DNA from 2 places in the Bacillus sp. FJAT-27231 genome. Region 1 is predicted to be linked to the other one. Evidence: riboswitches for the same ligand, from Rfam matches in the RefSeq annotation. Region 1 holds a riboswitch; the other holds the start of a gene.
The links. Region 1 has a riboswitch for FMN ahead of AC623_RS12545 (ECF transporter S component). Riboswitches for the same ligand answer to the same signal wherever they lie in the genome.
Positions count from the first base shown of each region.

Region 2: it holds a riboswitch for FMN, as region 1 does, so the genes downstream of both, ribD (bifunctional diaminohydroxyphosphoribosylaminopyrimidine deaminase/5-amino-6-(5-phosphoribosylamino)uracil reductase RibD) here and AC623_RS12545 (ECF transporter S component) in region 1, are expected to answer to the same signal.

Region 1 is NZ_LFZU01000001.1:2,620,319-2,627,774, forward strand. Features, by position in the region: gene AC623_RS12530 (helix-turn-helix domain-containing protein) at 1-66, opposite strand, end outside; gene AC623_RS12535 (ferredoxin) at 285-533, shown strand; gene AC623_RS22340 (methyl-accepting chemotaxis protein) at 603-1,571, opposite strand; partial or broken gene AC623_RS22345 (MCP four helix bundle domain-containing protein) at 1,545-2,309, opposite strand; gene AC623_RS12545 (ECF transporter S component) at 2,468-3,043, opposite strand; FMN riboswitch at 3,195-3,325, opposite strand; gene AC623_RS21520 (hypothetical protein) at 3,582-3,755, opposite strand; gene AC623_RS12550 (ATP-binding protein) at 3,946-5,718, opposite strand; gene AC623_RS12555 (response regulator transcription factor) at 5,715-6,431, opposite strand; gene ccsB (c-type cytochrome biogenesis protein CcsB) at 6,567-7,456, opposite strand, start outside.
Region 2 is NZ_LFZU01000001.1:2,273,499-2,280,954, forward strand. Features, by position in the region: gene AC623_RS10680 (bifunctional 3,4-dihydroxy-2-butanone-4-phosphate synthase/GTP cyclohydrolase II) at 1-890, opposite strand, end outside; gene ribE (riboflavin synthase) at 913-1,560, opposite strand; gene ribD (bifunctional diaminohydroxyphosphoribosylaminopyrimidine deaminase/5-amino-6-(5-phosphoribosylamino)uracil reductase RibD) at 1,566-2,654, opposite strand; FMN riboswitch at 2,802-2,943, opposite strand; gene AC623_RS10700 (aspartate/glutamate racemase family protein) at 3,798-4,487, shown strand; gene AC623_RS10705 (barstar family protein) at 4,871-5,242, opposite strand; gene AC623_RS10710 (DNA/RNA non-specific endonuclease) at 5,346-6,362, opposite strand; gene AC623_RS10715 (fatty acid desaturase) at 7,021-7,456, opposite strand, start outside.

The DNA of each region.
Region 1 (7,456 bases):
TGAAGAAGTTCTTTGTCCATTTATTTGATCAATCATCATCAATAAAAGTACCTGTAGAAAAGGCATACCTTTCCTCCCTTTTCATACTTTCATCTATTTTACCATGAATTTTGTCAAAATTCCTCGTATGTGGAGGAATTACTAATGAAAGCCTTATCATTTTTTTATTAAGAAATTATGATTGAAAAGAAAACTAATCGGATATACAATGAGGGAAGAAGTTTTCAAACGAGCGTGGATATACAAATGCCACATAGCTTGGATAGATTTTAGGAGGTTTTGAAATGCCAAAGTATACAATTGTTGATCAGGATACATGCATTGCCTGCGGTGCTTGCGGTGCAGCTGCGCCTGATATCTATGATTACGATGATGAAGGCCTTGCATTCGTAATTTTAGATGATAACGAAGGAAATACGCCAGTACCAGAAGTATTAGAAGAAGACATGCAGGACGCATTTGAAGGCTGCCCAACTGATTCTATTAAAGTGGCGGACGAGCCATTTGAAGGCGATCCTTTAAAGCACGAATAATAGGAAATGAGAACCCGGTAAGGCGAACAAGCCTTACCGGGTTCTTGCTCATTGTATAGAAATTTGTCTTTACACTCTGAACTTACTTGCTTCAGATTGCAGCTCTACCGCCATTGTCGCTAAAGCTTGGGTGCTTGCTGTTATTTGTTCAATAGCCGCTAATTGTTCCTCCGTTGCTGCGCTTGAATCGTGCGCTGTGGCAGCCGTCTTTTCAGCTATTTTTCTTACTTGATTAGCATTTTCAGCAATAGATCCTGTCATCGCTTCCAGCTCTTCCACAGCAGCAGCCACGGTCTCCACTTTGTCTCCTACCTCTTTAACGGAATCTGTTATCTTCTTGAATACGTTACGTGATGTTTCCGAAGCAGATAATCCCTCTTCGATCTTGTGGCTTGCTGTTCCGATCGAACTAGCAGCTAAATTCGTGTCCTTCTGAATTTCTTTTACCATTTCTTCAATATCAGCAGCAGAAGTTTTGGATTGTTCCGCAAGCTTTCGTACTTCTTCCGCTACCACAGCAAATCCTTTGCCATTTTCTCCTGCTCGTGCTGCTTCAATAGCAGCATTTAAAGCTAACAAATTTGTCTGTTCAGAAATGACCGTAATTAAGCCGGTGACCCTTTGAATCTCCGTTGCATGCTTTTCTAAAATACTCATGTATTCTTCTGTTTCCTGCATAGAAGAGTGAATGTCTTCAATTTGGCTAGATACATTTTCCGTAGCTTTTTCTCCCTCTGAAATAAGGGCTTCTACCGCCTCTGCGGAATAAAGCATCTCTTCATTATTTTTGGCAATTTGCTTAATTCCCTCTGTCATTTCCTCCATGGAAACGACCACTTTGCTGACAAGCTCCAGCTGTTCACTGCTTCCCCTCATATTTTCTTCTGCTGCCCCTGCTACCATTTGTGAAGAGGCTGTGCTTTGCTCAGTGCTGGCTGACAACTCCTGAGACTGAGCGGACAATTGGAGGGCAGACTGATTCACCTGGCTAAGAATAGTCCGCAAATCCTCAGTCATTTCGTTAAAGGCTGCACCCATTTCCCCGATTTCATCTTTATTTCTTATTCTCACTTTTTCTATTTGTAAATTACCAGCGGCCACTTCATTGAGAGCTATTGTCATTTTCTTGACAGGAACTGTAATGGACTTTCCGATTAGATAAGCAATGACTCCTCCTAAAGCGACACCTGCGGCCACCATAATAATGAGAAATATCTTCATCGCACGAACAAAACCGTTTAAATCATTCCTCGTTTCATTCATCAAGGATACCTGTACTTCTTTTAACTCTAATGCTTTGTTCTTAAACACCTCTTCTGCCTTGTTAGCCTCATCTGCGTATTCAGCTGTCTCAGCTTGCAACCCCTTCTCCTGGCTGTCAAAAACCTTAAAAACAAGGTCGCTATACCGGCTTCCCGCTTCTTCCAACTCGCTCAATATTTTCCTGTTGTTGGGCTGTTTAATTATTTGACTAAGTTCATTATGTATGTCGGCAAATTCTTTTTGCTTTTTCTTGATCTCCTCTAAATTTCGTTGTTCTGAAAAAGCAAAATAAGTGAGCGAATTGATCGATATATCTTTTTCTATACTAATAAGTTCATTAATCATTTCTACTTTCTTCACACGGTCATCGAGCAAGAAAGCATAGTCGTTATTAAGCTTCATAGCTGCCAAATAGCCGATTACTCCCACTGCCATTAAGATTAATAACACAGCAATAAAACCTGTATACAATTTTTTTGCTACCGAAAAGCCCACTTTCATCCCTCCTATCATCTCTTTAACATTTTATAACGCCTTCCACGAACAATTATACTATTCACCATGCAACATTCAAGTTCTTTCGGACTATAATCCGGTAAAAAAGATAGATAAAAAAGAAGCTCCAAAAGTCACGAACGGGACTTTTGGAGCTTCTTCCTACAACTCTATTTTTATAAAGCGGCTGCCTGCTTGCGCATCCACACATGAATACGGGAGTAAATTAACATGAATAGAGCAGCCATTAGAACTCCTTTTACAATGTTAAAGGGCAGAATAGCGGAGACAACCATTTGCTTCGTTTCCGGAGCACTCATCGCTGGTGCGTTTAGGAAAAGCGTGTAGGCCGGCAGGATAATATAGTAATTTAACACACTCATCATCATCGCCATAAACAATGTACCCACTACTAAAGCAAAGGTTAATCCTTTTTTCGATTCAAATTTTTTGTATACATAATAAACTGGAAGAATAAACGTGATGCCAGCAACGAAATTAGCTAAGTGGCCAACAGGTACACCTGTCGGACTCCCCGTCATAAAGAAGTCTATTACATTTTTCACTAGTTCGACCATAATACCTGCAAGCGGCCCAAAGATAATAGCAGCGATTAGTGCAGGTATATCGCTGAAATCAATCATTAAAAAGCTCGGGAATGGGGGAATTGGAAAGTTCAACAGCATTAATAGATAAGACAGTGTACTTAATAACCCCACAGACGTCAGCGTACGAATATTCATTTTTCTCACGATCATTCTCTCCTTCTTCTCATTCATCATTCATAAGAAGAAAGGCTGCCAAAACCCTCGAGAAACGACAATCCCCCAAGCTGCTCGCTTAGGGGAGAAAAGTCATACTCAAATAAACGTTCAAATCTGCACTTTTTGAACGTTGGCAGACCTTCACCTTCTCCCATCCAGACTATACTGTCGGCTTTGGCTTCTCACCAAATCAACCTTTCGGCTCGCGGGCTCGGAAAGCATTCTTTCCATACCGCCGGTCGGGAATTGCACCCTGCCCCGAAGATGAATATAAAATTTTTTTCCACTAAGATTCTTATGCCATCGCGACAAGAGAAGCTTAATAGATTTATTTAAATGATAACAACCTTATAAAAAAAAAGCAAGGGGATCCCCTTGCTTCAAGCTGTTGACAAACGCTCGCTTTTTCATGGCTTATGTCTCTGACAGCCAACTGCTATGCCTAAAGACCAAACGATCAGTGAATAAAGTAAACTTGATCAGACGTCCGACACAGCTAATAGCTTCTGCTATTTCCATACTTGCGCTAAACAGTTTTGCTTGTATGTAGCATTCCAATCGTGCCTTCTAGATCACCAGTTTGAACCTGAGACTGCTTCTTTTCACTTTTTGACTGGGCAAGCCCTCCGCCGATCATCAGCAAACTAACACATACCCCCATAAGCAAAGCGATCATAAAACGTTTCACGTAGTCTTTCATGTTGTACCGCCTCCAACTTGCTTTTTTACTGCCCTATTAGTTGTATGACGGAAGGTGTTTCCAGTATGACTACTTTTCTAGATAAACGATAAAAGCCGCAAATGCTTTGCAGGCCGCTGACAAGCACTCACTTTCTTCACGACTGGCAGACTGAATGCTCATGCCCTAACATCATAAAAGCTAGAAGCATTTATTCTCTTGGTAACCGGAATGAGAATATAGTACCCTGTCCCAATTTGCTCTGCACTTTGATACTGCCATTATGGGCAGAGATAATATTTTTAGCAATAGAAAGTCCGAGCCCTGTTCCGGAACGGCCTCTCGTTCTCGCTTTGTCTCCTTTGTAAAAGCGCTCGAATACAAAGGGCAAATCCTCTTCGCTGATGCCTGCTCCTGAATCCTGCACAGATACATGGTGACCGTCTGTCCTGTATTCATAGCTCACTTTAACGAAACCGTGTTCTGGTGTATGGCGTAAAGCGTTGTCTATTAAATTCGTTAAGACTTGTTCAATTCGGTCTGGATCCAATTTAACGATGACTTGTTCGCTAGGAATCTGCCATGTCAGGTCAATATGCTTTTCTTTTGCAAGCCCTTGAAACTTATCAGTCACCCGCTTAATAAAAGCTGGGAAATCAACTTCTTCCAGATTTAAAGAAATGTGCCCTGCTTCCATACGAGCTAAATCTAACAGCTCATTCACAAGCCGGCCAATCCGCAGCGATTCATCGTAAATAATTCGAGCCATTTCTCTTTTTTCATCTTCAGTAGCGGCAATGTCGTCAATAATGGCCTCACTATATCCCTGAAGCATTGAAATGGGAGTGCGAAGTTCATGTGACACATTCGCAACAAAATCTTTTCTCAACTTATCAAGGCGGCGTTCTTCCGTCATGTCACGAACGACAGCCACTGCTCCACGGACCGCTTTTCCATTATACAGCGGACTAACAATGATAACGTAAGAACGCCCCTGCAATGAGAACTCACCAATCTTTTCTGTTTCTGTTTGAACAGCCTCTTTGAGAAGATCCTCGACAAGCGAAGGCATCGTTTGTTTTGGATTTTCTTTTCCTACTTCATAATACCAATTTTGCAAGAAGCGCTCTGCCGGCGGATTGGTAATGAGGATAGTTCCATCCCGATTAAAGGTCATGACGCCATCCGCCATACTGCTTAAAATACTTGCTAACTGCTCTTTTTCCTGATTCAGTGCATGGATATTATGATTTAGCTGTTTCGCCATTTGATTAAATGAAGTAGCAAGCGCACCAATTTCATCTGTTGTTAAAATGGGGACAGTCGTATCGAAGTTTCCTTTTGTCAGTTCATTTGCCGCTTCTCGCATTTTGCGCAATGGAGCCGTGATCCTTGTGGATAAAAAGAACGCGAAAATGGTTGTCAAAAATATAGCAATGCCAGCAGCGAGCAAGATTAGCTTCGTTGTCTGATGGGACGTTTCTTTTATCACTTCAAGTGATTGGTAAATAATAACTGCACCATCTTCTCCCTTATTCATTTTCAAGGGAACGGCAATGGCGATCGAATTCTCATGGCGATTAGACCGGCCGTCTTCGTCTACCTCTAGCTCCGCTTTTACTTTCTTTTTATCTGTAAACACACGGGAAAGTGTAGGGTCATTCACGATTTCACTCTGTTTAAGCCTTTTAGAAGCCGGATCACTCGGTGAGTAATGAAACGTCTCCCTATTCTCGGCGATAATGACGTGAACAGGTCGATCCACTAACTCCCACGCTACTTCCATCCCTGTTGTTTTGTTTTCATGATCAGAGATCACTTTAGAAATTTTTACAGCTGTTTCCGATAATTCTCTTTCCACTTCATTTGTATGATAGTTCTCAAAAAACTCTAATAGCAAAATCGTCAGAAAAAAGAGAACAAAGGAAACGAGCAGTAAAATGGTCATCCATAGCTTCCCTACTACACTTCTCCAAAGTTTCATTCATTCACTACCTCGAACTTATAACCTACCCCCCACACGGTCACAATCATTTTTGATGCCTTTTCCGACACTTTATTTAATTTTTCGCGCAGGCGCTTCACATGTGTATCTACTGTTCGAAGGTCACCAAAAAACTCATAATGCCACACTTCTTTTAATAAGTGCTCCCGGTCGAATACTTTATCTGGTGATTTAGCAAGAAAGTAAAGTAATTCGTATTCTTTAGGCGTTAAGTTTACTTCTTCTCCATCTGCCGTCACACGATGAGCATCATTATCAATGGTTAAATGAGGGTAGACAATTAAGTCTTTTGACTTCGTATCTGTTTGCAAATAAGAGGTTGGCGACGATCTTCTTAAAAGTGCCTTTACCCGAAGAACAACTTCTCTAGGGCTGAACGGCTTAACAATATAGTCATCGGTGCCGACTTCAAATCCCTGCACACGGTTTGCCTCTTCGCCTTTTGCTGTTAACATAATAACAGGCGTTGACTTCTTTTCCCGCAGCTCTCGGCACACCTCGATGCCGTCTTTTCCTGGCATCATAATATCGAGTAATATACAATCGTACTCTTTATTTAACGCAAGCTCAAGAGCCGCTTCTCCATCTTCCGCCTCATCTACTTCGTAGTTTTCCCTCTCTAAATACATCCGCAGTAAACGGCGTATCCTTTCTTCATCATCAACGACTAAAATTTTCAGTTCGTTATCCACCTGAATTCCTCCCTGTTTGCACAATAAAATTCATCGTAATTCCAATAAGCTTGTCTTTTTTATTATTAACTAATTAAAACGGTTTTTCAATTTATTCGCGCCTTATAAAAAAGCCCCCGCACAAGGCGGAGACGATTAAGCATACGAATGCAAACCAGCGATAACTAGATTAACAGCTACCAGGTTAAACATAATAATGACAAACCCGATTACGGCAAGCCAGGCAGACTTTTCTCCGTGCCATCCTTTTGATAAGCGCAAATGTAAAAAGGCAGCATAGAAAAGCCAAGTAATAAGCGCCCACACTTCTTTCGGGTCCCATCCCCAGAATCTAGTCCAAGCAATCTGCGCCCAGATCATGGCAAAAATCAGGCCGCCAAGCGTGAAAACAGGAAAACCAATTAAGATAGAACGGTAGCTTACTTCGTCCATCAAATCCGTATTAACGTTTTTAACGAGCGGCTGCACGAGAGCGCCCATTCGCTTTCTTGTCAATAGACGAATTAAACCGTACAACACAGCACCGGCAGCAAGTGACCAGAGTGTAGTGTTCAATTTCTTGGCATTAATAAAGGCTGGCATATCGACAATCGGTTCAAATTTTCCGTCTGTTAGCAGTTCACTCTCATTTGGACCAACAATAGCCGGAATCGTAAACGTTTCTTTTGCGGCATTGCCATCCTTATTCACGTATTCAAATTGAGCTTCATAACCAGACAGCGTGAAAGTCGTCGTAACGGCAACAAATCCGATAACAGCTACAAGGCTATACATAATCAGTTCAAGCCAAAATGTCTGTTTATTACGCTTAGACTGATCAATTGTTTTGACTAAATAAACTAATCCAGCAATAAAGCTAATAGCGAGAATCCCTTCCCCAGCCGCAACTGTTGTTACGTGAATATGCAGCCATTGGCTTTGCAGCGCCGGAATAAGCGGACTAATGTCACGAGGGAACATACTCGCATAGGCAATGATGACAAGGGCCACGGGCAAAGCAAATACGCCAAGCACCGGGAGACGGT
Region 2 (7,456 bases), 350 kb from region 1:
ATTCCACGGCCTTCCTGGCGCATATAAAGCAGCACGCCCCGGCCAGCTTCCTCAATTTGCTGAAGCGCTGCATGCAGCTGCGGGCCACAGTCACAGCGGCAAGAACCGAAGACATCCCCAGTTAAGCATTCAGAGTGAACGCGAACGAGAACAGGGTCCCCATCGCGTACATCTCCCTTAACGAGAGCCACGTGGTCTTTGCCCGTCAAATTCTCCGTATAGCCAACCGCTTTAAAATGACCAAATTCCGTTGGCAGCTCGATCTCCACTTCCCTTGTCACAAGTTCTTCCTTCTTGCGGCGGTATTCAATTAAATGCTGGATCGTCACGATTTTCAAATCGAGCTCTTCTGCCATCAAGAATAAATCTGGAAGTCTGGCCATCGTGCCATCTTCCTTCATAATTTCGCAAATGACACCTGCACCTTGCTGTCCAGCGAGCAGGGCTAGATCCACTGCTGCTTCCGTATGGCCCGCTCTCTTTAAAACGCCGCCCTTTTTCGCAATTAACGGGAAAATATGGCCTGGCCGTTTAAATTCAGCCGGTGTAGCATCTTTCTTCATCATTTCCTGAATCGTCGTCGCCCGTTCAAAGGCGCTGATGCCCGTGTGAGTCGATACGTGGTCAATGCTCACAGTAAAAGCTGTGCCGTGGCTGTCCGTATTATGATCGACCATCATATTCAAACCGAGCTGTTTTGCTTTTTCCTCTTCCACTGGGACACAAATAAGACCGCGGCCTACCTTTGCCATGAAATTCACCATTTCAGCATCGGCAAAGTCTGCCAGGCCGACAAAATCACCTTCATTTTCACGATCTTCATCGTCCACGACGATAATGACTTTCCCTTTTTTAAGGTCTTCCAGTGCTTCTTCTATCGATGCAAACATCTCTTTCACCTCGTTTATGTGGTTAGGCAAAGCCGTGTTTTTCCAATAGCTCCATCGTTACATTTGAAGCTGGTTTTTCTGCTTTACGATTCAGCATGCGCTCTACATATTTTGCGAGCATATCGCATTCGATATTTACCGGATCACCAATTGCTTTTTTCGCTAAAATCGTTTCCTCCTGCGTATGTGGAATGAGCGAAATCGTTAATTCTTTTTCAGATACATAAAAGATCGTTAACGACGTGCCATCGAGCGCTACTGATCCTTTCGTCATCAAATATGGCGCGAGCTCAGACGGATAAGCAATATCCACATAAAGAGCATTTTCAACTTGTTTCTTACCCGTTATCGTTCCCACACCGTCTACGTGGCCTGAAACAAAGTGTCCGCCAAAACGGCCGTTTGCTGCCATTGCTCGCTCTAAATTCACCTTTGATCCTCGATTTATTTTACTTAAGGAGGTATCCTGGAACGTTTCCGGCATGACATCCACTGTAAAACGCTCAGCGGTAAAACTAGTGACAGTCAAGCAGACGCCATTGACTGCAATGCTGTCTCCAAGGCGGACATCCTCCAACACTTTAGAAGCCGCAATCGTCAGCTGCAGCGACTGGGTCCGGGCGAGCACTTCTTCAATCGTGCCGATTTCTTCTATTATGCCAGTGAACAATATTGTCACCCCTCTTTCCGTGAAGCCGTAATCTTAATATCTTGTCCGATCATCTCGACCTTATCAAACGTTAAGGGGATAGACTCATCCATCGTCGGGAATCCTTCTCCCCCAAAAGGTGTAGGAGCCATTTTGCCGCCGATCAGCTTAGGTGCCATATAAATGATCATCTGTTGAAAAGCTTTTTCCTGGAAAAAGGAAGCATTCACTTCACCGCCGCCCTCTACAAGCAGCGTCATAATGCCTTCTTCTCCTAGCTTTTTTAACAAAAGAGGAATGTGGACATCAGCTGTTTCCAAGCGAATCACATCGGCTCCTGCAGCGGTTAACGCTTCTTCCTTTTCAACAGAGGCGTCACAGCCGCAAATAATAATCGTATCAGCTTGTTTGTTTTCAATTACTTTTGCTGTAATAGGTGTACGTAAATGAGTGTCTAAAATGACTCGAATGGGGTGTTTTCCTCCGTGGGGCAAACGGGTGGTAAGGAGTGGGTTGTCCTGAAGAACGGTATTGACACCGACTAAAATTGCGTCATGCTCATGTCTGAGACAATGAACATCTTCTCTTGCCGGCTCATCCGTTATCCAGCGGCTATGTCCTGTGTAGGCGGCTGTTTTGCCATCGGCTGTAATGGCTGTTTTCATTGTGACGAATGGGGTTTGATGTTGAATAAAATGAAAAAATGGTTTTAACAAGCGGTCTGCCCGTTCTTGGCAAACGCCAATCTCCACTTCGATTCCGGCAGCTTCTAACTTCTGAACACCTTTTCCGCTCACTTGCGGGTTCGGATCCATCGTTGCGATAAACACCCGCTTAATTCCCGTGGAAACGACAAGGTCCGCGCAAGGTGGCGTCTTTCCATGATGTGAGCAAGGCTCTAACGTAACGTATAAATCAGCGCCCTCTGCTTCTTTCCCAGCAGCACGGAGAGCATGAACCTCCGCATGAGCTGTGCCTGCTTTTAAATGGGCACCCATCCCGATCACGCGGCCATCCTTCACGACTACCGCACCGACCGGCGGGTTCGGCGACGTCTGTCCCTTAACTCCCTCGGCAAGCGACAAGGCTAACTCCATATATTGTTCCTTTAACATTTCGCTAGTCCTCTCTCTATTCATATGATATTTTCGTCCAATGAATGGTTTACAGCCAATAAACCACGAAAGCCCCGTATATATAAAATATACGGGGCGTAAAAGGCATAGCCAAATAAGCATCTTAAAAACCAATTTTTAAAATGCGTGATCCTTCTCCCATCCAGACTGTCACTGTCGGCTTCGGAATTTCACCGAATCCACCGCCTCAAAACGAACGCGGGTCACGGACTAAGAGCCTCTGCTCATCACCGCCGGTGGGGAATTTCACCCCGCCCCGAAGGATTACCTATTCAAGTTATGTCTTATTATCTCTCTAGAATTGTGATTGTGTCAAGGTTTTTAATGTTCTGATTATGATTAATTTGGACTGAAAAAGAGGATTTTTGATGAATTTGGTCCCCATGGTCCCCAATAGAATAGAACACTTTCCCCTTACGTATTTATTGCTAGTGGCACTATTTCAAATGACTCTTCTAATTGATGTGCTGCTAGTTCAACTAACGATCCGTCTTCTAATACAAGAAAAAGCATTACCCCTTCAACTGGCTCGGAATGCTTTAGAAAAAGGCCCGTTTTTTACACCGAAGATTTATATCATTCTCAAATAGAGAGTTGTCTAACTCTTCGAAGCCTTTGATACTATTTAATGACATTGATAGTCTCTCCTTTGTATATTTTATAGATATAATTCTTCACACAAAAGGGAATACCTTCCTTATTGTTCTTTTCGACAGGTAATTTCCATATTGTCTTCCACATTATTATACTTTGCCAAGGCTAGTTAGATGCGAGGGGACAGGACAATACGCCGATCGCCCTCTTCACTTCTGATCTTTGGCAGAACACAAAGTATACATACAGAGGCGTGGATGATGTGAATAGTCATGAGGTTAAAGCGAATGAGAAACAGATGGATAAGGCTTTGGCAAAGATGAATTGAATAAATGAAAACTCCCGCTGAAGAAACTGGATTCAGTGGTGTACAGAGATAATGAAGTTGTTTAATTTACAATAAAGTTGTTTAAAAACGTCAGTCATGCTATTCAACAATCGGGACATTTTGTTGAATAAAAAAAGGAGTTGTTTGTAGGTTAATCGAAGCTAATCATGAAGATAAAAAAGGATAATGGAGAGGATAAAATGAAGGTTATTGGTCTTATTGGCGGAATGAGTTGGGAATCTTCTGTTGAATATTATCGGATTATCAATGAAGAAGTTAAAAGAAGATTAGGGGGATTACATTCAGCGAAATGTCTTTTATATAGTGTCGATTTTCATGAAATTGAACGTTACCAATCAGAAGGCGCCTGGGAGATGGCCGGTGAAATGTTAGGTAATGCTGCGCGTTCTTTGGAAAAGGGAGGAGCTGACTTTATTGTCATTTGTACTAATACGATGCACAAAGTTATAGATGACATCCAGTCAAAAATTAATGTCCCCCTTTTGCATATCGCAGATGCAACAGCAGCCCAAATTAAAGAGAAAGGAATTAATTCTGTTGGGTTACTAGGCACAAGGTACACAATGGAGCAGGATTTTTATAAATCACGCTTGGAGTTTAACGGTATACAAGTTATTGTGCCAAATGACAATGAAAGAGAGATTGTAAACAAGGTTATTTACGAAGAGTTATGTTTGGGTAAGATTCATCATGAATCAAGGAATTATTATAAAAAAGTTATCCAAGGTTTAATCGAATCTGGCGCTAAAGGGATTATATTAGGCTGTACAGAAATTGGGTTATTGGTAAAGCCGGAGGATTCTGTTGTTCCTCTATTTGACACAACCTACATACATGCTTTTGAAGCTGTAAATATGTCCTTAAAATAAGGTTATGAAATTTTTAAAGATTTTTTAATTCTTCCGCAAACGGGCGCGATTATGGAAGAAAACTTAGATTTTTAAACGACTTTATTGTTATATTTTCCAGTGTAATGAAATACCCTATATCAAAAATTAAATAACATATTTTTAACCCCGTCTTAAATTTAGAACGGGGTTATGCTTGTTTGAGCTTTTAAAATTAAATAACTTTATTGTCATTTTACAAGTGGGAGTTTCGCTTTGTTTGTCTGGTATCCCTTCTAGTGCAAACAGATGAAGGATTTTTTCAAATTACTCTTATGATTTCTATAACAAAGTTTGATGACTTTAATAAATCCTATTGACCTAAAGCCCCCGTTAGCTGAATAAGGATTACTCTATAATCAGTGTTATATTTCGTTATCAAGGATAATTTCTTCTATCCAGTCAAATATAGTTGAACCTTTGTTCATCTTTGCATCTCTTATTTCTTGAATCACTCTTTCTTTATTAGTCGGATGGCAATTTTTCAATATTTCATTCAGTTTAATAATAGTTTCCTCGTATCCTAAATCTCTTTTTGATTTAACAGAATTTCTCCAAATAATTGTGTATTCTTCTCCAGATTCTATATTTCCAAAACCACCATACAAAATGTCATTAAACGCATCTAGATTTCCGTTCCACTCATGTTTTCCAGAGAGAACTACATTTGAAAACTCCTTACAAAAACCCTTAAAATCAGAAAACTTTTCTCCATCAATGATGAAAATTTTGTTCATACCAGCACCTCTAACCACACTATCTTCTTTATTTTATCATAGTCTCTTATTCCACTAACCTATCCGTTAGTTTAAGAAGAAAAGAATCGCCGCATACCCCCATTTATTCACCTACTAAACCATCACCATCTCGATCATCCATATATTTATAGAGCCATGAATCTCGCGTAATTGGCATTTTAAAGCCAGCAGCTTTGGCTTCAGCGATAGTAACACTTCCGTTATGATTGGTATCCACTTTACTAACATCTTCATTACTATTTTTTGTTTCGGCTGCAGGTACATTATCTGTTTTCGGTGGCGTACTGATCGTACCTGTCGTTTTCCCTAAATTTTTGTTCACTTCATCTGGGTTTACATTGTCAAATTCATCTGTAATGGTTCTGCCCTGAATTTTGTATGTGAATTTATAATGGCTCGGAATTTGCGTCTCAGTATTTGGATATTGAATCACTGCTACGAAATCAGTACAACCTCCTGCATCTCGAATCACTTTTTCCATATAAGCTTGATCGCCATACCTATTGAGAATGCTGTCCTGAGGTGTAATGTTATATGCGTTTGATACTCCCCCAAGCGAGTCAGCAATCACATGCCCTTGATCCAAGGTTGGACTCTCTGTACCAGGAACATTCGCTTCATCAGAGTAATATCTTCCTGATGACAATACATGATCAGTAGCCGGATTTTGAAGTATGATATTTTTCGCCTCAACACGAATTAGCTGACCGTATTCATTTGTAAAAGCCCAATATTCCCTGTCACCAAATCCGACATCAACTCTGACATTCGGCTTTCTATAACCTGACATATCACCGCCATCTACTACAATTAGTGTATATTTATTGTAGTCAAAGTCACCATTAACACTTGTTATCGTTGATGTACTAGTGGCAGAAACGCTTGGATTGACTACGCTTTCACTAGTCGTTTTTTCAGTTTCATCGTCAGGTATACTTTTCTTGCTTTCAACAGTGGTTGCTATCTTTTTGCTTACTTCTTGAGTTGTATTTTTTTGGATTTCCGTATTATTTTGTTGTGAACAACTAGTTAATAAAATAAGTAGTGAAAGGAGTAATAAAATAACCCCCCATGATTTTTGATACCATTTTTGTTGCATATTGCACCTCTTTTTATAATCAAATTAGAATCAATTTACAATTTTTATCTATATTAACAAAAATCTTTCATTGTACAAATACCAATACTATTATACTGCTAAAACACTTCAGAAAAGAGAATAAATTTATATAATTTAGAAAGGATTCCAAGCTAAAGCTGAAATCTTTTTTATCTTAACTCTAACAAATTTATATTCACCATATGATAATTCTTAATGTTATTAACCTAGTTATGATAAAACTTCTTATTCCATTAAACTGCACTTGTTAGCACAATACGAAAAAGCATTCCTGCTTATTACAGAAATGCCCCTTTAGCTTAATAAGAAAATCATAAAAATAGGACTTTCAGTCGTACTTGATTATAATTTTTCGATAAGGATAGGATAAAACACTGACCGCCCTCTTCGCTTTCGATTTTTGGCAGAACACAAAGTACACGTATAGAGGCGTTGATGTTATTAACAATATACCGACTATCTTTTTCAATTTTATATAACATTTCCCCTTACTTTTTACAAATGTACCTCACTGTGGAGTCCATAAGTATATTTGGCACTAAAAAAAGTGCTGACCTCTGCACAAAACCGTTGCGCGAGTCTGCACTTTTATTCTGCAAGATACACTTCCCCTAATCATCGATTAAGGGAAGTTTGTTTAATCCGTTCTTAGCCGCGCTGATACTTGGCTTTTAGAAGCTTTTTTTAAGTGGTTAAAACCAACAAATTTTTTGCCTTCTTCATCCCATAGGCGGAATTTTAACGACTTAAGACTTGTTGCCATTGTAATGGTTGGAACGTTTTGCAATGGTTCAGTATTATTATGCACTTCTTCAAGCTTATAGTTTGGGACTCTCGGGCTTAAATGATGAACATGATGGAAACCAATATTGCCTGTTAGCCATTGCATGACTTTTGGAAGCTTATAAAAAGAGCTCCCTTCAACTGCTGCTTTTACATATTCCCAATGCTCATCTTCTTCAAAATAAGAATCCTCAAACGTATGCTGAATATAAAACAGCCAAATTCCGAGGGATCCCGATATCATAAAAGTTGGCATCTGAACCAGCAGGAATTTTTGCCAGCCAATAGCC